4 regions of the Oceanobacillus sp. M60 genome follow, and region 1 is predicted to be linked to each of the others. Evidence: riboswitches for the same ligand, from Rfam matches in the RefSeq annotation. Region 1 holds a riboswitch; each other region holds the start of a gene.
What was found. A riboswitch is a leader RNA that binds a small molecule or an ion and turns the genes downstream of it on or off. The one in region 1 is predicted to bind S-adenosylmethionine.
Positions count from the first base shown of each region.

Region 1 (5,066 bases):
CTTGATATGCTTCGTCTTCGCTGATTGTATAGTTTTCACGAATAAATGAAACGGGCTTATGCGCCTCGTAAGCTGTTTCGATATGTGCTAAAATTTCGGGAATAACGCTCATGCTTAAAATCTCCTTATAGCTTTTTCATAATATTATATGATTATGATGAAAGAAAAGAGCGTCTCCGTCAAGAGGCCGCTCTGTATATATACTTAGTTATCAGCAGCAATTTTCAATGTGAGCTGCTTTACTTCTTCTATTGTCTTAGCTCCAGATAATGCCATCGATACAGCAACTTCTTGCGCAAGGTTAGCGAATATCTTCTGAACGCCTGCTTCTCCCTGAAGTGCAAGCGCGTAGGTATACGGACGCCCAAATAAAATCGCATCTGCGCCAAGCGCCAGGGCTTTGATGACATCTGCTCCCCGGCGGATGCCGCTATCAAGCAGCAAGGGGAAATCTGGACCAACAGCTTCGCGTATAGCTGGTAATGCTTCCAGACTTGGTATGATTCCGTCCATTTGTCTGCCGCCATGATTGGAGACAATAATCCCGTCTATTCCGGCTTTTATTGCTTGTTTTGCATCTTCAGGATGAAGGATGCCTTTTAGAAAAATTGGCAGCTTCGTACGTTGACGTAATGCCGTTATATTGTCCCAATGAAGGGATGGGTGATGAAGGTTTTCAATAATTGATTCAACTTCATCCTGTCCATCCTTTAAGCCTTCTTGAAATGCAGGATCCTGGACATAGTTTGCTTTTCCATACCCTTTTTTCAATGGGGAGTACTGATGCCTCATATCATCTTCACGCCACCCGAGAATCATAGTATCCACGGTGACCACTATCGCTTCATATCCGGCTTTTTCTGCGCGTTCTGCCATACTGTAGGAAATAGCATCATTATTGGACCAGTATAATTGAAACCATTTTGGTCCATGAGGAACAGCTTCCGAGACTTCTTCGATAGATCTTGCTGTAACAGTGCTTTGAATGTATGGAATATTCATCGAAGCCGCAACATTTGCAATGGCAAAGTCAGGTTCTTCATGAACCATTTTTAAATGTCCTATCGGAGCGACCATTAATGGGGAAGCATATTCTTTTCCTAAAATACGTATAGATGTGTCCACTTCGGAGACATTACGTAAAAACCTGGGAATAATCGAATATTTCTCAAAGGCTTCTCTGTTTTTTCTTAACGTTTCTTCCCCGCCGGCACCAGAGCGGATGTGGCCAAATACTTCTGCCGGCAGGGCATGCTTTGCTGCAGCTTCAAGCTGTGCAGTGCCAGTTGGAAAGGAATCTTGTATGGTTATATGCTCTAAGAAAGAGCCTTTCTTGGATGAGGTTGTCATATTTTTTCCTCCAATTAATCTTTTTTCAATCGTTCGGCGAGTCGGTTTCCAAGAGACTGAAGACCTTGAACGATAATAACGAGCATAATAACCGTAACGTACATGACGTCTGTTTCATAACGCAAGTGTCCAAATCGGTAAGCTAAGTCACCCAGGCCTCCAGCGCCGACTAATCCGGCCATAGCAGTTGCCCCGATAAGGCTGATTGTTGCGATGGTTAATGCAAGAACAATGGCTGGTCTCGCTTCACGCAGCATCACATTCCAAATAATTTGATGTGTCTTTACTCCCATCGCTCGATATGCTTCGATAACACCTTGGTTGACCTCTAACAGGGAGGATTCAATCAGTCTGGCGATATAAGGAGCTGCATTGACAACGAGCGGCACAATAACTCCTTTTACACCAATGGTTACACCTACAATCAATTTGGTGAAAGGAAGCATAAAGAATAAAAGAATAATAAATGGAATGGACCGGATGACGTTAATCAGCAGGTTTAAAGACTGATAAACAAACTTATTTTGCAAGGGTTGTCCCGGACGTGTCAAAACTAATAGAATAGCTAAAATAACGCCGATAATAACAGCGAAAAACAAAGAGATTAAAACCATTTGAAGAGTTTCTATTATGGCATCATAAAACTCTGAACCCCATTGATCAATAAATGCCTGCATGTTAATTCACCCCCAATTCTTCTACTTCTACGCCTTGTTCTTTTAAGAAGGAGAGAGAATGTTCTACTTGATGCTCACTGCCAATCAAATGAACGACAAGGTTGCCGACAATGCCATTTTTTAATTCGATAATATTGGCAGTCAGAATATTCGGCTCTACATAAAATTGCTGTGTTACCTTAGACAACAGCGGCTGACCTGTATTTTCACCAAGGAAGGTTAAACGAATTACTTTGCCTTCTAAATTCAATTCATCAATTAAACGATCCGATAATTTTCGTTGTGAAATGGTATTTAAGAACTTTTTAGTCGTCGGCTGTTTAGGTTTTGTAAATAGTTCTATCGTCGAACCTTGTTCAATGAGGTTTCCGTTTTCAATAACATAGACATAATCGCATATTTTTTGGATAACGTTCATTTCGTGCGTGATTAATAGTATTGTGATCCCAAGCTCTGCATTAATTTTTAATAATAGTTCGAGAATGGAATTTGTCGTTTCTGGGTCGAGTGCGCTGGTTGCCTCATCGCTCAGGAGGACCTGTGGCTCCTGTGACAGCGCCCTGGCAATAGCGACACGCTGCTTTTGACCGCCGGAAAGCTGGGAAGGATAAGCATCTTTTTTCTCAGATAAATCGACAATATCTAAGTATTTCATGACTCTTTCCTTAACCTCTGCCTTCGGTACGCCGAGTAATTTTAATGGAATCGCAATGTTATCATAGACACTGGCAGTCCTTAATAAATTAAAATGCTGAAAAATCATGCCGACCTTTTGTCTTGTTTGCCGGAGCTTTTCTTTTGACAGCTTCGTTAAGTCGGTTCCATCAATCCAAACCTTTCCTTTCGAAGGAGACTCCAGTAAATTGACACAGCGAATTAATGTACTTTTTCCTGCACCGCTGTAGCCGATTACGCCATGGATTTCTCCTTTATTGACAGAAATCGTCACATCGTCCAGTGCAGTAACATCCTTTCCTTTTTTGGAGGGGAAAACTTTTGTGACATTCTCTAATTTGATCATCTGCTGTTTTTCCTGCCTTTCTATCATTATGCTGCAGTTGATAGGTAATATTGTTTGCAGCTGTCTTGTCAGAATCGATACAATTTCTAAAAAAGAGCCTCTCTAGGGTAAGAGAGGCTCGAAAATGTAATCTTATTTTCTGCTCTCATCTTTCAAGACGGGTGTCTTGCTGGAATTAGCACCTTTTTTTAAGGTTGCCGAGCTTCAACGGGCCAGTCCCTCAGCTGCTCTGGATAAGAGGTGTGGTAGTAATTGAATTGTATTCTTTAAAAGTATCTTATTTTACAAGTTTCGTCAATATTTATTTTTGAAACAGCTGCAGTTTCTCAATACGTCGAATAGCTTCGCGAATACGATTCTCTTCTACGAGTAATCCGACGCGTATATAACCTTCTCCATTCTTTCCGAAACCATTCCCGGCTGCAACGGCTACATCCGCCTCTTGTAATAAATAATCAGCAAATGTTTCACTTGTAAATGCCGCTGGTACAGGGAGCCAGGCAAAGAAAGAGCCTTTCGGTGCAGTGACTTCCCAGCCGATACGTCTGCATTCTTCTATGAGAGCATCTCTGCGCTGTTCATAGCGTTCCACAAGCGAGGTGACACAGCTTTGGTCCCCTAATAATGCTTCCGCAGCTGCCTTTTGAATAGCTGGGAAAAGACTGACAAATAAATGGTCCTGCAGAATATTAATCGCTTCGATCATATCTTTGTTGCCAGCAGCAAAACCGACTCGCCAGCCGGCCATATTATAGGTTTTGGAAAGGGTGTACAGCTCAACGCCGACATCTTTCGCTCCTTTTGTCTGTAGGAAGCTTATTGGCTGATAGCCGTCGAAACCGATGGCTCCATAAGCGAAATCATGAACAACACCGATATCATTTTCCTTCGCTAACGCAACGGTATCTTCAAAAAATTCTTTCGTTGCGACACCTCCGGTCGGGTTGTTTGGATAGTTGAGATATAATAGCTTGGCAAGTTTCTTTTGTTCCGGCGTCAGGGCAGCATAATCTGGTAAAAAATTGTTTTCCTCTAATAATGGAAACGTGTCATAAGTAACGTCTGCTAATGAAACACTGGACAAATAATCTGGATATCCAGGGTCTGGCAAGAGCATTAATTCGCCTTCATCCATAACAGCTAAAGGGAGTTCTACCAAGCCAATTTTACTTCCGAACAAAATAGCAATTTCTGAAGCAGGATCTAAATCGACATTATATTCTCTTTTATAAAACTGTGCTGCAGCCCCTTTTAATTCATCGGTACCGCGGAAAGGGGAATATTTATGGGCAGCCGGATTTTCGGCGCTTTCCTGAAGTGTACGGATAATATGCGGCGGTGTCGGCTGATCCGGGTTGCCTTGTCCGAGATTGATAATATCTCTTCCTTCTTCCAGGGCTGCAGCGACTTTGCCGGCAAGGGATGCAAAAAATTGAGCAGGAAGCTTTTCTACACGACGGGATAACTTCATCATCTATCGACCTCTTTATACTAGTTTGTGAATTTTATAATTACATCTAATAGTATAAGTTTGCAGTGCGATTGTCTATAAAAAATATGAGAAAACAGCAAAACAAGGCAGGATGGGAATTTTTTCCGTGTCTCTTATTCATCCCTTTTTCCGTTGCATTTCATATGTGAAAGTAGTAAGATAGAAATCGTGTCAAATTATGTTAAATAATTAGATAATTCCAAGAATTATTTGGTTTGGAGGTAGGAGGAATAAAAATGAATACCAAACTGCGTATAGGAAATTATTTAGCAATTGCATTTATGTTATTTGCTTTATTTTTTGGAGCGGGGAACCTGATTTTCCCGGCACAGCTCGGACAATTATCAGGAGATAATATTACCCCGGCTACGATTGGCTTTTTAATCACTGGAGTAGGGTTGCCTTTTCTGGGTATTATGGCAATGGGCTTCTCTGGAAAAAATAATCTGCAGGAGCTTGCCAGCCGTGTCCATCCTGTTTATGGTCTTGGGTTTACGGCGTTACTTTACTTAACAATCGGACCATT
Region 1 covers NZ_JBSSNH010000001.1:322,065-327,130, reverse strand. The annotation lists gene ACW0TQ_RS01680 (2-keto-4-pentenoate hydratase) at 1-112, opposite strand, end outside; gene ACW0TQ_RS01675 (alpha-hydroxy-acid oxidizing protein) at 205-1,350, opposite strand; gene ACW0TQ_RS01670 (methionine ABC transporter permease) at 1,365-2,033, opposite strand; gene ACW0TQ_RS01665 (methionine ABC transporter ATP-binding protein) at 2,029-3,048, opposite strand; SAM riboswitch class I at 3,191-3,288, opposite strand; gene ACW0TQ_RS01660 (aminotransferase class I/II-fold pyridoxal phosphate-dependent enzyme) at 3,350-4,519, opposite strand; gene brnQ (branched-chain amino acid transport system II carrier protein) at 4,777-5,066, shown strand, end outside.

Region 2 (5,066 bases), on a different contig from region 1:
TGTAAAGAGGGCTTAACTGAATAAAAATGTTACAAAATAAGCGGAATGATTTGTTGTTCTCTTTCAAATATGATATTATGTTCTATTGTTGATTAAAAAGTAAATATTTTGTAAGGAAGTTGGTATAAAATGGAAAGCGAAAATACATTTGAAATTAAAAAATATATTCCGCTTTTCGCGGTATTATTATCCGGTGCTTTTGTCACCATATTGAACCAGACGCTGCTAGGGACTGCACTTCCACCCATCATGAAAGATTTGAATTTAAGTGAGAGTACAGCGCAATGGCTACAGTCGGTTTTTATGCTCGTAAATGGGATAATGATTCCAGTTACGGCTTTTTTAATTGATAAATTCACAACACGTAAATTATTTATGACTGCAATGGGATTGTTCACTATCGGCACGTTTATTGCAGCAATTTCACCAAACTTTTCATTGTTATTGGTTGGGCGGATTTTGCAGGCTTCAGGGGCCGGCATTATGATGCCGCTGATGCAGACGATATTATTCCTGACCTTTCCTGTTCATAGAAGAGGTACAGCAATGGGACTGTTTGGACTAGTTATTGCATTCGCGCCGGCGATTGGCCCGAGTCTCTCAGGCTGGCTCGTGGATCAGTTCCCATGGCGCAGTGTATTCTATGTTGTACTGCCGATTGCTATTTTAGATATGATAGCGGCTTACTTCTTATTGAAAAACGTAACAGAGCTGAAGAAACCGAAATTGGATATTTTATCGGTCATCCTTTCTACAGTCGGCTTCGGTGCAATTCTATACGGTTTCAGTGTCGCCGGCGACGCAGGGTGGCTCAGTCTTCAGGTCATTCTTACGATTGTTATCGGCAGCATTTCTCTCTATTGGTTTATTACCAGACAGTTGAACTTGAAAGAACCGCTTCTTGAATTCCGGGTATTCAAACACAGCACATTCACGTTAGCAACGGCGCTTGGAATGCTGGTCTTCGCTGCGATGATTGGGACAAATGTTATTTTGCCGTTATATATGCAGAATATGGTTGGCTTCTCGGCGCTTGAATCTGGGCTTGTCTTGTTGCCCGGTGCGATTATAATGGGATTCTCCAACCCGATTACCGGTTATCTTTTTGATAGATTCGGAGGAAAATGGCTTGCTCGAGGCGGCTTGTTACTGCTAGCCTTGACAACTTTTGCATTCACGAATTTATCTGCGGATACAAGCTTCAACTATCTGGCAACCATGAATGCCATTCGCATGATTTCGATTGCCATGGTAATGATGCCTATGACAACCATGGCATTGAACCAGCTGCCTAACGAATTGATTCCGCACGGGACAGCAATGAATAATACATTCCGCCAAGTAGCTGGCTCGGTTGGTACAGCAGTGCTTGTAACAATCATGTCCACTGCAGCTATACCAGGTGAGGATATCAATGGTATTATTCATGGTGTGAATGTTTCCTTTATCGTAGCAGCAATTATTGCTATCGTTGGATTTATTCTTTCTTTTAAATTAAAAGAAGAGATAAAACCGGGAAATCGTGTCAGCTAAGGCTCTAATATCAAGCTAAATAAAGTACCAGGCATTGTAACAATTTATCATTGTTAGATGTCTGGTACTTTTTTGATGTAGAACGGGGGAACGAAATTGTGTATTTCATCCCTTAAAGAAGTCTTAGTAAAAGATATGTGTAAATATAGTGGTAAAATAAAGATATATATTAAAAAACTTCAAAGAATGATAACAATGAAATTATCATATAGCAATATAAGACAGTTATTAAGATTTATAAGTGCTTTTTGAAAGTTAATACGATTTGGCGTTAAAAACGTGTTATAGCATATGGAGGGCTCTAACCATTGTGAATAAGAAACAAATAGATTGCGACCTTTATTGCCAATCTGCTTATTGCTGGTCTGCTAATAGCTAGTATTACGGCTATTGTCGTCAATCCAATGTTGATAACACATGGATTATCTAATATTTTAGCAGGCTGGAAACTTATCGAAATACAATTTTTTGATACTGTTTTTATGAATTTTCTTTACTTCGGCGGGTTTCTGTTTCTGTCTTATGTGTTGGGGATGCTGTTTGATTTGTTATACATGTTAATCCTTGAAGCAGCGAAAATAAAGCAGACAAAGGAAGTAATGCTTTTGAGTTATGTGGCTCAATGGTTCCTTAGTGTTTGTTTTTATAAATTTTTTATTGAGTCCTTATTTACGAGGAATAGTGTATCGTGGGAAGGAGCAGCTATTTTATTTTTCTGCTTGTATTTGGCTGCTTTTGTGATTAGTGAAGATTATAAAATTTTTTCCGATAAAAAAAGTTAACGTAATCTTGATTTAAAATCAATTGCAGCAAGGTTCCTATATTTTGGGATTCTCCTTGACGAATTCATTGCTTCCATGTAAAGTAAACTGTGATTATTCGTATAATTCCATATATTCTTATCGAGAAAGGTGGAGGGACTGGCCCGCTGAAGCCTTAGCAGCAGACGTTGATTTGTACTGTGCTAATTCCAGAAGCATTTTTGCTTGAAGATAAAAAGAGATTTTATCATATCGAACCTCTTCTATTTTCGGAAGGGGTTTTTTTAATGGAATATAGAATGAATATAGCAGATAAAGAGGAAGGGGTATTCGATGGCAATATCAGCAGAGACAAAAAATACACGGGCTCCATTCAGAGCAGATCATGTAGGGAGTTTTCTTCGTCCTCAGCGTTTAAAAGAGGCGCGTGCACAAAAGGCAAAAGGGGAAATCAGCTCAGAACAATTGCGTCAAATGGAAGATGAGGAAATTATCAAACTGGTAGAACAGCAGAAAGAAGCAGGACTTCAATCCGTGACGGATGGGGAGTTTCGCCGTGCCTGGTGGCATTTTGATTTTCTGGAAGGCTTAGATGGCGTGGAAGGCTATAGCGCGGAACAAGGCTTGCAATTCACTGGTGTGGAAACGAAAAAAAGAGGCATTAAGGTAACCGGTAAAATTGGTTTTAGTAATCATTATATGATTGAGCATTATAAATTCCTGCATGGTATTGCTGGAGATGCGGTTGCAAAATTTGCGATTCCGAGCCCGAACATGCTCTTTTTCCGGGCGGAGTTTGAAGAAGGAATTTATGAAAATGATGAAGCCATTATTGATGACCTGGTTGCTGCTTATCAAGGGGTGATTCAGGCATTATACGATGAAGGCTGCCGCTACTTACAGCTGGATGATACGTCCTGGGCAACCTTTTTCTCAGAGAAGGGCAGAAATTCGTTGATTGAAAAAGGAAGAAATCCAGAGAAAACAGCTGAATTATGTGCGAGAGCAATCAATGAATCGATTGCGAACAGACCAGATGATATGCTGGTAACAATGCATATTTGCCGGGGAAATTTCCAATCTACCTATATGTCAAGCGGCGGTTACGAGGCGGTGTCAGAAACGATTTTTGGCGGCCTACAGGTGGATGGTCTTTTCCTGGAGTTTGATGATGACCGCTCGGGCGGATTTGAACCCTTGCGTCATGTGAACCGTGATGATTTATTTATTGTGCTGGGTCTTATCACGTCTAAGTTCAGCGAGCTGGAAGATCCGGAAGCTGTTAAAGAAAGAATTACAGAAGCGGCGGGCTATGTACCGTTGAATCAGCTTTGCCTGAGTCCTCAATGCGGGTTTGCTTCTACAGAGGAAGGAAATTTATTGAGTGAGGAACAGCAATGGGAAAAAATCCGGCATGTTGTGCGAATTGCTGAAGATGTGTGGAAATAAGGGATATGAGAAAAAGGAGATTTGGAGAGGTGGGCTTTCCAAATCTCCTTTTTGTCGAACTTTTTTGAATACGTACTATGAATCATTTAGAGAAGATTGTTTTGAATGAAAATACTTTTGAGCTAATAAACCAGTATTGAAAACGGAAGCTAAGGTGATGAACAAAAATAAATTTGCCATTATGTCACTGATTTGATAAGTAAAATTAAAAAGTAAGTAAGTGTTTATGATGAATAATATTGAAACAACTGACGAAAGGATGAATTGATTTTTAAACGATTTGAACAAAAAAACGCTCCTCTCTTTGTCAACCTAATTTAAATCAAGGTTAACATACGGGCGTGAAAAATTATTCAAACAAAGAAAGAAATCATTATAATTTTTTGATATATTAGTAATAACAATAAGAATATTCAGCTGTTTTATCATGGTAAATAAAAGAATTTATACGAATGATAGTACATCGTTTCAAATAAAAGGGAGAATGTAGAATGGAAATTCGCAGTTTACAAAGTTCGGATTATGATGTCCTGATTCCGCAGATAAACGACTGGTGGGGCGGGCGTGATATGGCAGGAATGCTGCCTAAATTATTTTTTCAACATTTTAAGAATACCAGCTTTATCGCAGAAGAAGATGACGAGATAATAGGTTTTTTAATTGGATTTTTATCTCAAGATCAGTCAGATGAAGCATATATTCATTTTGTCGGTGTACACCCGGATTACAGGAAGAAAGACATTGGAAAAACACTTTATGAGAAATTTTTCACCAAAGTTAAAATGGCTGATCGGAAAATCATCCGCTCCATCACTTCTCCCGTAAATAAAACATCGATTGCGTTTCATCAAAAAATGGGCTTTGTGATCGAGCGAGGAGACAAAACAGTAGATGGTGCAGCAGTAAAAGCAAATTATGATGGGTTTGGCAATGATCGCGTTCTGTTTAAGAAAGAGCTGACATAAAAAAGGAGGAAATAAGATGAAAGCGGTTGTGATGAATGAATTTGGCGGATCAGACGTGCTGCAATTCAAAGAAATACCAAAGCCAGAACCTCAACCCGATGAAATTTTAATTAAAGTAATTTATACCAGCGTGAATTATGCTGATATTAAGAACAGAAATGGCAGTAAAGCGAAGGCGAATTTCCCGATGATTTTAGGTTTAGATGCCGCTGGAGCAGTCGAGAAGGTTGGAGCATCTGTAGAAAGTGTCAAGCCTGGTGACCGCGTTATATGCTTTCCAAAAGGGGGCGCCTATGCGGAATATGTCCTGGCCTCGGAGTTACTTACTTTTAAAATTCCAGATGAATTAGATTTTAAA
Region 2 covers NZ_JBSSNH010000007.1:322,127-327,192, reverse strand. The annotation lists gene ACW0TQ_RS18345 (MDR family MFS transporter) at 130-1,533, shown strand; SAM riboswitch class I at 2,430-2,532, shown strand; gene ACW0TQ_RS18340 (5-methyltetrahydropteroyltriglutamate--homocysteine S-methyltransferase) at 2,628-3,743, shown strand; gene ACW0TQ_RS18335 (GNAT family N-acetyltransferase) at 4,235-4,708, shown strand; gene ACW0TQ_RS18330 (zinc-binding dehydrogenase) at 4,725-5,066, shown strand, end outside.
Region 2: another riboswitch for S-adenosylmethionine. It lies ahead of ACW0TQ_RS18340 (5-methyltetrahydropteroyltriglutamate--homocysteine S-methyltransferase); the one in region 1 lies ahead of ACW0TQ_RS01665 (methionine ABC transporter ATP-binding protein).

Region 3 (5,066 bases), on a different contig from region 1:
GCTTCCAATTCATAACTTTCCTTATCCGCCCAAGCATTTTTAGGAACAAGCACTTCATCAGGAACACCTGGAATGGATTTTGGAATAGCCAATCCGAAAATTTCATCTGTTGTTGTTTCCGCGTCATTTAACTCGCCGATTAAAGCGGAATGCACCATCGCACGCGTGTAGGATAATTTCATTCTCGTTCCCACACCGAACATGCCGCCGGTCCAGCCAGTATTAATCAGAAATACATTTGCATCAAATTTATCAATTTTTTCTCCGAGCATTTCTGCATAGACAGATGGATTTAATGGTAAAAACGGAGATCCGAAGCATGCTGAGAATGTAGCTACAGGCTTAGTTACACCACGTTCTGTACCAGCCAGTTTGCTCGTGTATCCGCTTAAGAAATGATACATTGCCTGCTCTTTTGTCAATTTACTGATTGGCGGCAAAGTACCGGAAGCATCTGCGGTCAGGAAAATAATTGTATTTGGATGTCCAGCCACACTTGGCTCTAAGCTGTTATCAATATTTTCTAATGGATAAGCTGCCCGTGTATTTTCTGTTAACGAAGTATCATCATAATCCGGGACGCGTGTATCTTCATCCAAGGCGACATTTTCCAGAACAGATCCGTAGCGGATCGCATCAAAGATTTGCGGTTCTTTTTCTGCGGATAAATTAATGCATTTTGCATAGCAGCCGCCTTCAATATTAAAGACACCCTCGTCACTCCAGCCATGCTCATCATCACCGATTAATCTTCTGTCAATGTCAGCTGAAAGTGTGGTCTTTCCAGTTCCGGATAACCCGAAAAATAAAGCAACATCGCCTTCATCTCCAACGTTAGAGGAGCAATGCATGGACAGAACATTTTGCTCAGGGAGCAGGAAATTAGCTACAGAGAAGATAGATTTTTTTATCTCTCCAGCATATTCTGTTCCGCCGATAAGCACAATGCGCTGTTCAAAGGAAATGAGAACAAAAGCCTCGGAGTTTGTACCGTCAACTTCCGGGTCTGCTTTAAAACCGGGAGCGGAGATTACTGTAAAATCAGCTTCATGTAATTGCTCCATGTCTTTTTCAACAGGAATAAATAATTGTCTTGCGAATAAATTATGCCAAGCGTATTCATTGATTACCTGAATAGGCAGTTTGTATTTTTCATCCGCACCCGCATAAGCTTGCAGGTGAAAAATTTCCTCTTGGTTATCTAGATAGGCAATCACTTTGCCCAGCAGCTGATTAAAGACTTCCTCTTCAATAGGCTGATTAACATTTCCCCAGTCTACCTTATCCGCTGACAAAGCATCTTTTACAATAAATTTATCTTTTGGAGAACGTCCCGTGTATTTTCCAGTGGTGGCACGGACCGCGCCAGTAGATGTTAATTTTGCTTCATCACGATGAATAATTTTTTCAATAAGCTGGCCAACAGAATAGTTGCTGTAAATATTAGTTAAAGTGAGCTCCTCCAGTATACTTCTCCGCAATATTTTCATAAAGCAATTATTCACTCCTTAATTAATGGTTTAGAATTGATTTTATCTTGAAATATGTTTATTAGTATAACACATTAAATATAATAGTCCATACTAATTTATGAAAAATTATTTTTTCTGTCACAAATGATAATAAGGTTGACAGGAGAGGCTTGTTTCGTTAATCTAAATATTGAACGGATACTCTTATTTGGAGATGGTGGAGGGACAGTCCCGATGAAGCCCAGCAACCTCACTTGAAGTGAAAGGTGCTAACCTGATGCAAGGATCATTCCTTGAACAATAAGAGCGAAAGGCCAATAAGTTTTCCTTTCCTCATATATTTTGAAGGAGAGGTTTTTTTGTTTTTAGGAGACTTTTTAAATATCCTCTAAAAAATGAAACCACATTGGGTGGAATGATAAATTTATATTGAAATAGAGTTCCGTAACATTATTGGAGAAGGGGAGTTAGCCTTATGGCTGCAAATCGTCGTTTATTTACTTCTGAGTCAGTTACTGAAGGGCATCCGGATAAGATGTCTGACCAAATTTCAGACGCTATTCTGGATGAGATTCTCTCGAAGGATCCGAATGCCAGAGTAGCTTGTGAAACTACGGTTACAACTGGAATTGTTTTAGTTGCCGGAGAGATTTCTACAAGTACATATGTAGATATTCCTGCAATTGTACGTGAAACAGTACAAGGAATTGGCTATACACGGGCAAAATATGGTTTTGATTCAGAAACATGTGCTGTATTGACTGCTATTGATGAGCAGTCTCCTGATATTGCCGGCGGTGTGGATGTTGCGCTGGAAGCAAGACAAGGACAAGAAAGCGAAGAAGAAATCGAGGCAATTGGTGCCGGTGACCAGGGATTAATGTTTGGTTATGCATGTAATGAAACTGAAGAGCTGATGCCTTTACCAATTTCTTTAGCACACCGTTTATCCAAAAGATTAGCAGATGTCCGGAAGGAAGAGATTATCGGCTATCTGCGTCCAGACGGGAAAACACAGGTAACCGTTGAATACGGTGAAGATAACCAGCCGCTGCGTGTAGATACGGTTGTCATTTCCGCGCAGCATCATCCGGATATTACGAATGAACAAATCGAAGCGGATATTATTAAACATGTTGTCGAAGCTGTTGTACCCGGTGAATTACTGGATGAAAAAACAAAGTACTATATTAACCCGACCGGGCGCTTTGTTTTAGGCGGTCCGCAAGGCGATGTCGGCTTGACCGGAAGAAAGATTATTGTAGACACTTATGGAGGCTATGCCAGACATGGCGGCGGCGCTTTTAGCGGTAAAGATGCAACGAAAGTGGATCGTTCTGCTGCATACGCGGCCCGTTATGTTGCTAAAAATATTGTTGCTGCAGGTCTTGCTGATTCTTGTGAGGTTCAGCTGGCTTATGCGATTGGCGTTGCACAGCCCGTTTCTATCTCAATCAATACGTTCGGTACAGGGGAAGTCAGTGAAGAGAGATTAGTGGAAGCAGTCCGGGAGCTTTTTGATTTGCGTCCGGCAGGTATTATCCGCATGCTTGATTTAAGAAGGCCAATCTTTAAAAACACAGCTGCTTACGGCCATTTCGGACGTACAGATATTACATTCCCATGGGAAAAAACAGATAAAGTCGAAGAATTAAAAGCGTTGACTGCAAAATAAAAAAACGTCAGGTGTTTGAAGATGCCTGACGTTTTTCTTTGGAATAGGATGGTTTTACTCATTTCCGCCCATGTTTGTTTCTTTTAAATAATATTGTCCTTTTTCCACATAGGATTTACGGATGCGGTCCATTTCTTGATAGTCTTTATCGGTTAATTCACGAACCACTTTAGCCGGCCTACCCATAGCTAATGTGCGGGGCGGTATTTTTTTGCCCGGCGGCACCAGACTTCCTGCGCCGACAAAAGCATGCTCCCCGATCTCTGCGCCATCTAAAATAATGGACCCCATGCCAATCAGCGCATGATGGCGTATAATTGCTGAATGCAAGGTGACTTGGTGTCCAACAGTGACATCATCTTCAAGAATTAACGGCATATCAGGACTTTGATGCAGCATAGAGAGATCCTGGACATTGGTACGCTTACCTATTTTTGTCGGTGCTACATCACCGCGAATCACCGTATGAAACCAAATACTTGCTTCTTCTTCAATCGTCACGTCTCCGTTGATTACTGCATTTTTGGCAATGAATGCGGCAGAATCAATAGACGGGGTTATTCCTTTATATGATTCAATCATTTGTATTCCTCCAACTCAGTCATATTGATTAAAGTATATCAAAGGAAATATTATCTGGAAAGGCAGTTCTAAATGAGTTGATTTTAGTACTGAATGAAGGAGAAAGACTTGTTATTCCTATCGTAATCTCCTAATTGTAGGCATATATTCTAAGTCATTTGTTTGATGTGGATAATAAGTTTGAATGTAGATTTATTTCTTTTTATCCTCTACAGATACGCATCTTTTTATGGTAGAATAAATAAGCTGGTTACTTAAGGATAGTAATAACATAAAGAGATAAACAGAAATGCTATTCTAAGTAATTTCCACGTTGTTGATTTGACAATGGGAGCAGTAACAGATGTTCCAGTCATAACTGGAATAAGTAATTGTATAAATCTGTTTTAATCTCGCTATGGATAATGGGACATCCATACAAACAGGCGGACTTTTACAGAGAGAGAAAGTTTTGCATGTGGCGCAGAGAACTGATTTATCGTTAAAAATGGGGTTGTACTTTCATGTTGATTCAAATTGTAATAGGGATTTTATTTTTTATCGGTGTCTATATTCTGATAAGCGATGAGCAAAAATGGCTGCGTCTGACAACATTTGGTTATTTTATTTTGCTAACTATTATTTTTGCAGCCGGATATATGAATCAGTTGAACAGCCTGCAAGACCCTGAACTGGGTGACCTTTCTGCATTGCGCGACTGGGTTTATCTATTTGGATATTTATATTCTGTCCCGCTCATGGTTGTATCAGCTTATATTTGGATTCCCTATCCCAAAAAATATAAGACACTTCGCTCCCGTGTGCTCATGATTTCATTTATTATATTTATTATCATGACAGCCGGGCACTTCTTAAATTTATTCTTTCGATTACTATTTTTAGGAATTGCATAAGAAACGCTCTATGATGCAGAGCGTTTCTTTTTTTCGATAGCAATTAAAAAAGGTGCTTTATTTTGCTGATTGATAAATTGGTACCTGAGCACTTGATATTCTTTTTGATTTAATTGTGAAGCGTAAGAAAGAACCGCTTCTTTTTCTTCCCCGCCGCCCGGGTGTCCATAATAAATAACCAGAACGATCAGACCGTTTGTTTTCAGTTTTTTCAATATCGCTTCAACCGAGGCGATGGTGGAGGGCGCTTTTGTGACTATTGATTTATCGCTTTTTGGCAAATAGCCAAGGTTAAAAATAGCGCCGCCAAAAATTTCTTCTTTAATATTGCTATGTATCTTTTCATGGCTGTCCTGAATAAGGGTTACATTATGACAGTCATTTTCGTAAAGTGTCGCTTTCGTATTTTGAATGGCCTGCTCCTGGATATCAAATCCATATACC
Region 3 covers NZ_JBSSNH010000005.1:4,832-9,897, reverse strand. The annotation lists gene pckA (phosphoenolpyruvate carboxykinase (ATP)) at 1-1,490, opposite strand, end outside; SAM riboswitch class I at 1,674-1,779, shown strand; gene metK (methionine adenosyltransferase) at 1,948-3,147, shown strand; gene ACW0TQ_RS13185 (gamma carbonic anhydrase) at 3,202-3,729, opposite strand; gene ACW0TQ_RS13180 (hypothetical protein) at 4,233-4,622, shown strand; gene mnmM (tRNA 5-(aminomethyl)-2-thiouridylate-methyltransferase MnmM) at 4,631-5,066, opposite strand, start outside.
Region 3: another riboswitch for S-adenosylmethionine. It lies ahead of metK (methionine adenosyltransferase); the one in region 1 lies ahead of ACW0TQ_RS01665 (methionine ABC transporter ATP-binding protein).

Region 4 (5,066 bases), on a different contig from region 1:
CATTATCTTTTTATTGGTATTCGAAATGCGGCACCTGTCGAAATGCAAAAAAATGGCTGGATGCAAACCAAATTGATTATAAGGCGATTCCGATTGCTGAAGAGCCTCCAAGTGCGAATGAACTGCTGTCTTGGATGGAAACAAGCGACCTGCCGCCTAAAAAATTCTTTAATACCAGCGGTAAAAAATATCGGGAATTAAATTTGAAAGAAAGAATAAATGATTTATCCCCGCAGGAAATGGCGGAGATTTTAGCTTCTGATGGTATGCTCATCAAAAGACCGGTCTTAACCGACGGCAAGAAAGTAACTGTCGGATTTAAAGAAGAAACCTATGAATCTGTCTGGAAATAGTGCTAGAAATGTAACTGACTTCCATGTATAGTTGAAGAGAATAAAGTTTTGTTGGAGGGATACGAAATGAGCTTGCCAAATGATTATTTATATTCAAAAGAACATGAATGGGTAAAAAAAGAAGATGGAAAAGTTCGTATAGGAATTACAGACTTTGCACAGGATGAGCTTGGCGATATTGTTTTCGTAGAATTACCGGAAGTCGGCGATTCTTTAGAGCTGGAAGAGCCATTTGGAAGTGTGGAATCTGTTAAAACGGTATCCGAGCTGTATGCTCCAGTCAGCGGAAAAGTGGTAGAAGTAAATGAAGAACTGGAAGACAGCCCAGAGCTTGTGAATGAATCACCGCATGAAAAAGCATGGATGATTGTTATTGAACTTGAGAATGAAGCAGATTTAGAGGAATTATTAGATTCGAAAGCATACCAGGAATTTATCGAAGGATAATAAAATTACATTACACCTATTTTAGAGAAAGAGAAAATACAGGCGCTGCTCCTGAATTTTCAAAAAAGGCTCTAAAAATAGGTGAAAAAGAGCTGACTTTTCCACATTCGTGTATAGTTAGCTCTTTTCTTTTCATATAATATAGAAAAAGCATAGGATAGGATTAGGTTAAAAAAGATGTTTACCTAATCACTTCGATAAGGAGTGCAAAACGATGATGGAAGATGATTACAACAAAGTCATAATCGTTGAAGGGTTATCTGATAAAAAGCATCTAGAAAAAATTCTTGACGACAATACCATCACCATTGTTTGTACAAATGGAACCATCGGTGTAGAAAAATTTGAAGAGCTGTTGGAATATTATCATTTGGACGATACAGATGTATTTATTCTGGTGGACGAGGATGATTCGGGAATGAAACTCCGAAAACAGCTAGCCAGGGAACTGCCGCACGCAGAGCATATTTATGTAAGCAGTGAATTTCGTGAGGTTGCCGCCACCCCAAAAAGAATGTTGGCAAGTATTCTGGCAGGAAAACGCATTGGAATCAATCTCAATTACCTTGCAAAATGGTAACGTAAAACGTTAAAATAAGAATGGATTCTATTCGCCGAGGAAATAAATAAGGAAAGATGCGAAGTCGTTTTATACGCAATCAGTGTAATCCTTTCACTCAGCATATATTATTTTATGGGAAGAAAAAGATTGAGGGGAATGAACTTGAAACAGTTTAGTGGAGAAGAAAAGAATCATCAACGATTCATACTATATATTTATACACCATTTTGCGGGACATGTACGGTAGCCCGCGCTATGCTTGAAAAAATAGAAAGACTGCATAAAACTGATATTTTTACGGAGATGAACGCGTCCATGCACCCTGATTTTATGCAGTCTCATCAAGTCGAAAGCGTGCCATGTCTTGCATTTATGGAAAACGGTAAAATGATTGAGAAAGTGTACACGTTTCAATCGACAGCAAATATTTATCAGTATTTGATGAAATACAAACCGGAATTATTCACAGCAATAAACAACTAAGTTTTTTCTGTACAAGAGGACGGTTCAATATACGAGAAGCAGCAGATTCCACAGAAACCTGAGTGAATGGCTAGGGATTGTGATTGACAAGGCACAAATGGCATGCTACTATAATGGCACTTCATTTAAAAATAGGCAAACTCTTATCAAGAGCGGTGGAGGGACTGGCCCATTGAAACCGCGGCAACCTTCAATCATTGAAAAGGTGCCAATTCCTGCAGGAAACTGTAAAGATAAGGGAGCAATGGACGATATTGTGTATAATAAAGCGTCTTTCTGTTCTCTTGCAGAAGGACGCTTTTTCAATGAAGAGGAAAATATAGCGTACACAATAAAATAGGTTTGTACACATATAGGAGTGAAATAAAGTGATATCCATTGAAGGATTGAAGAAAATATTCTCTTTAGAAAAAAAAGATATTGTCGCCGTAGATAATTTAAATCTAAACGTAGCGGATGGAGATATCTATGGCGTCATCGGATACAGCGGCGCGGGGAAAAGTACTTTTGTGCGTTTGATTAACAGGCTGGAAGAACCAACGACAGGTACGATAAAAATCGGCGATCAGGTTATTACCTCCTTATCGAAAAAGGATTTGCGTATCGCCAGACAGGATATTGGAATGATATTCCAGCATTTTAACCTGCTCTGGTCCCGGACAGTCGCTGAAAATATAGAATTTCCGCTTGAGATTTCCGGTGTGGAGAAAAGCGACCGGAAAAAGCGGGTACTGGAATTGGTTGAATTAGTAGGCTTATCAGGAAAGGAAAATGCCTATCCTGCACAGCTGAGCGGCGGACAAAAGCAGCGGGTAGGAATTGCAAGAGCATTAGCAAACTCTCCGAAGGTGCTGCTTTGTGATGAAGCAACCTCTGCACTTGACCCAGAAACAACGAATCAAATCTTGCGTTTACTGCAGGATATTAATGAAAAGCTGGGTTTAACCATTATTTTGATTACCCATGAAATGCATGTTATCCGCAAAATTTGTAATCGAGTTGCAGTGATGGAGCAGGGGAAAGTAGTAGAAGAAGGAACGGTTCTCGATGTATTTACCAGACCAAAGCAGCCGGTAACACAGAAGTTTGTTGAACAGCTGACTGGATCAGATGAGGAAGAGGAAGACATGACAGAGTTGAAGGAAAGATATCAAGAGGGCGCGTTATTACGGATTCAGTTTTTAGGAGAAAGTGCAAATCAGACCGTAATCAGCCAGCTTGTGAAGAATTTTGATATCCATGTTAATATTTTGCAGGGGAAAATCACCCAGACACAGGTCGGGAGCTATGGGACATTGATTGTTCAGCTGGTAGGTAATCAGCAGGAAGAGGCAATAAAGTACCTGGAAGAACAGGATGTTATTGAATTGGAGGTAATTCAGCATGCTTGAGGAATTATTTCCGAACGTTACAATAGAAGATTTAGTAGAAGCTTCTCAAGAAACACTTTACATGACCATTATAGCTTTAGTCGGTACAGCTATTATTGGCTTACTTTTAGGCCTGCTGTTATTTTTAACATCGAAAGGGAACTTTTGGGAAAATCGATTGATTAATTTTGTTGTTGCAACATTTGTCAATGTATTTCGTGCCGTTCCGTTTATTATATTAATCCTGCTGTTATTTCCTTTCACCGATTTTGTAGTAGGGACATTGCGCGGTCCTAATGCTGCACTGCCGGCTTTAATCCTCGGATCTGCACCTTTCTATGCAAGATTAGTGGAGATTGCATTGAAAGAAGTAGACAAAGGAGTTGTAGAAGCTGCCAAAGCAATGGGAGCTAAAGCAAGTACGATTATTTTTAAGGTGCTGCTTCCGGAGTCCAAGCCTGCACTTGTATCGGGGCTGACGGTTACAGCGATTGCTTTAATCGGTTATACTGCGATGGCAGGTGCGATTGGAGCAGGAGGACTAGGGAACCATGCTTACTATTTCGGGTTTCAGCGGAAAAGCTGGGATGTTGTATTTGTCAGCACAGTCATCATTGTGATTATCGTATTTATCTTCCAGTTTATTGGGGATGCTATAACCAGAAAGATAGACAAGCGTTAAGAAAGGTGCTATTCAAGAATTTCTTGATTCACATAATAAAAAATAAAAAGGGGCGTTCAACATGAAAAAGCTTTGGTTTTTAGCAGCTGCGAGTTTGATTTTATTCTTAGCAGCATGCGGAGGAAATGATGATTCTTCCAACAACGAAGAAGGTACAGGCAGTGATGGGGACGAGCCGGCTGAAATTACAGTTGGTGCTTCCAGTATCCCGCATGCTGAAATCTTAGAAGAAGCAGCACCATTATTAGAAGAAGAAGGAATTACATTAGAAATTGAACAGTATGAAGACTATGTTTTACCGAATGATGATTTAGATAATGGAACACTGGATGCGAACTTCTTCCAGCATCAGCCGTTTCTTGATCAAACGATAGAGGATGCCGGATATGAGATTGAATCTATCGGCGGGGTTCATGTAGAACCAATGGGAGTCTATTCTCAAGGTATTGAAAGTATTGATGATATTCCAGATGGAACAGAGGTAGTATTAAGTAACTCTGTATCAGATCAGGGGAGAATTTTATCTTTATTTGAAGCAAATGGATTAATTACATTAAATGAAGATGTGGATAAAGTTGCTGCAACAATAGACGATATTGAGGAAAATCCGAAAGATTTATCCTTCCACCCGGACGTTGCTCCTGAGATTACACCGGATATTTATAATAGTGAAGAAGATTCATTAGTGGTTATTAACACCAACTTTGCTATCGGAGCAGGATTAAATCCACTTGAAGATGCGCTTTTCATTGAAGGCGATGAATCAGATTATGTAAATGTTATAGCTGTACGTTCAGAAGACAAAGACAGCGAAGCATTAAATACATTAGTAGAGGTACTGCAATCTCAAGAAATACAGGATTTTATTACGGATAACTATAATGGTGCTGTAATTCCAACACCAACTGATGCAGAATAAAGAGCATTTCCGAAGAATACTAAGAATGTGAGAGTATATCCACCTATAGCGAAAGATTTTCATAAATTATCCGAAAATATAAGTTTAAATCGATTTTGAGCGGGAATCATACCTGTGTTAGCATATTGAATGTGTTAAACAAACCGAAAGGATGATTTATTATTACCACTGAAAATGGTTTAAGCTACACTTCGGAAATGGAAAAAGGAATTGGTCAATCAAGAGGTGTCAATTACGAGGAATATGACCG
Region 4 covers NZ_JBSSNH010000005.1:111,035-116,100, reverse strand. The annotation lists gene ACW0TQ_RS13740 (arsenate reductase family protein) at 1-353, shown strand, start outside; gene gcvH (glycine cleavage system protein GcvH) at 420-800, shown strand; gene ACW0TQ_RS13730 (toprim domain-containing protein) at 1,015-1,380, shown strand; gene ACW0TQ_RS13725 (thioredoxin family protein) at 1,525-1,845, shown strand; SAM riboswitch class I at 1,986-2,085, shown strand; gene ACW0TQ_RS13720 (methionine ABC transporter ATP-binding protein) at 2,214-3,236, shown strand; gene ACW0TQ_RS13715 (methionine ABC transporter permease) at 3,229-3,897, shown strand; gene ACW0TQ_RS13710 (MetQ/NlpA family ABC transporter substrate-binding protein) at 3,959-4,816, shown strand; gene ACW0TQ_RS13705 (YuzK family famiily protein) at 5,014-5,066, shown strand, end outside.
Region 4: another riboswitch for S-adenosylmethionine. It lies ahead of ACW0TQ_RS13720 (methionine ABC transporter ATP-binding protein); the one in region 1 lies ahead of ACW0TQ_RS01665 (methionine ABC transporter ATP-binding protein).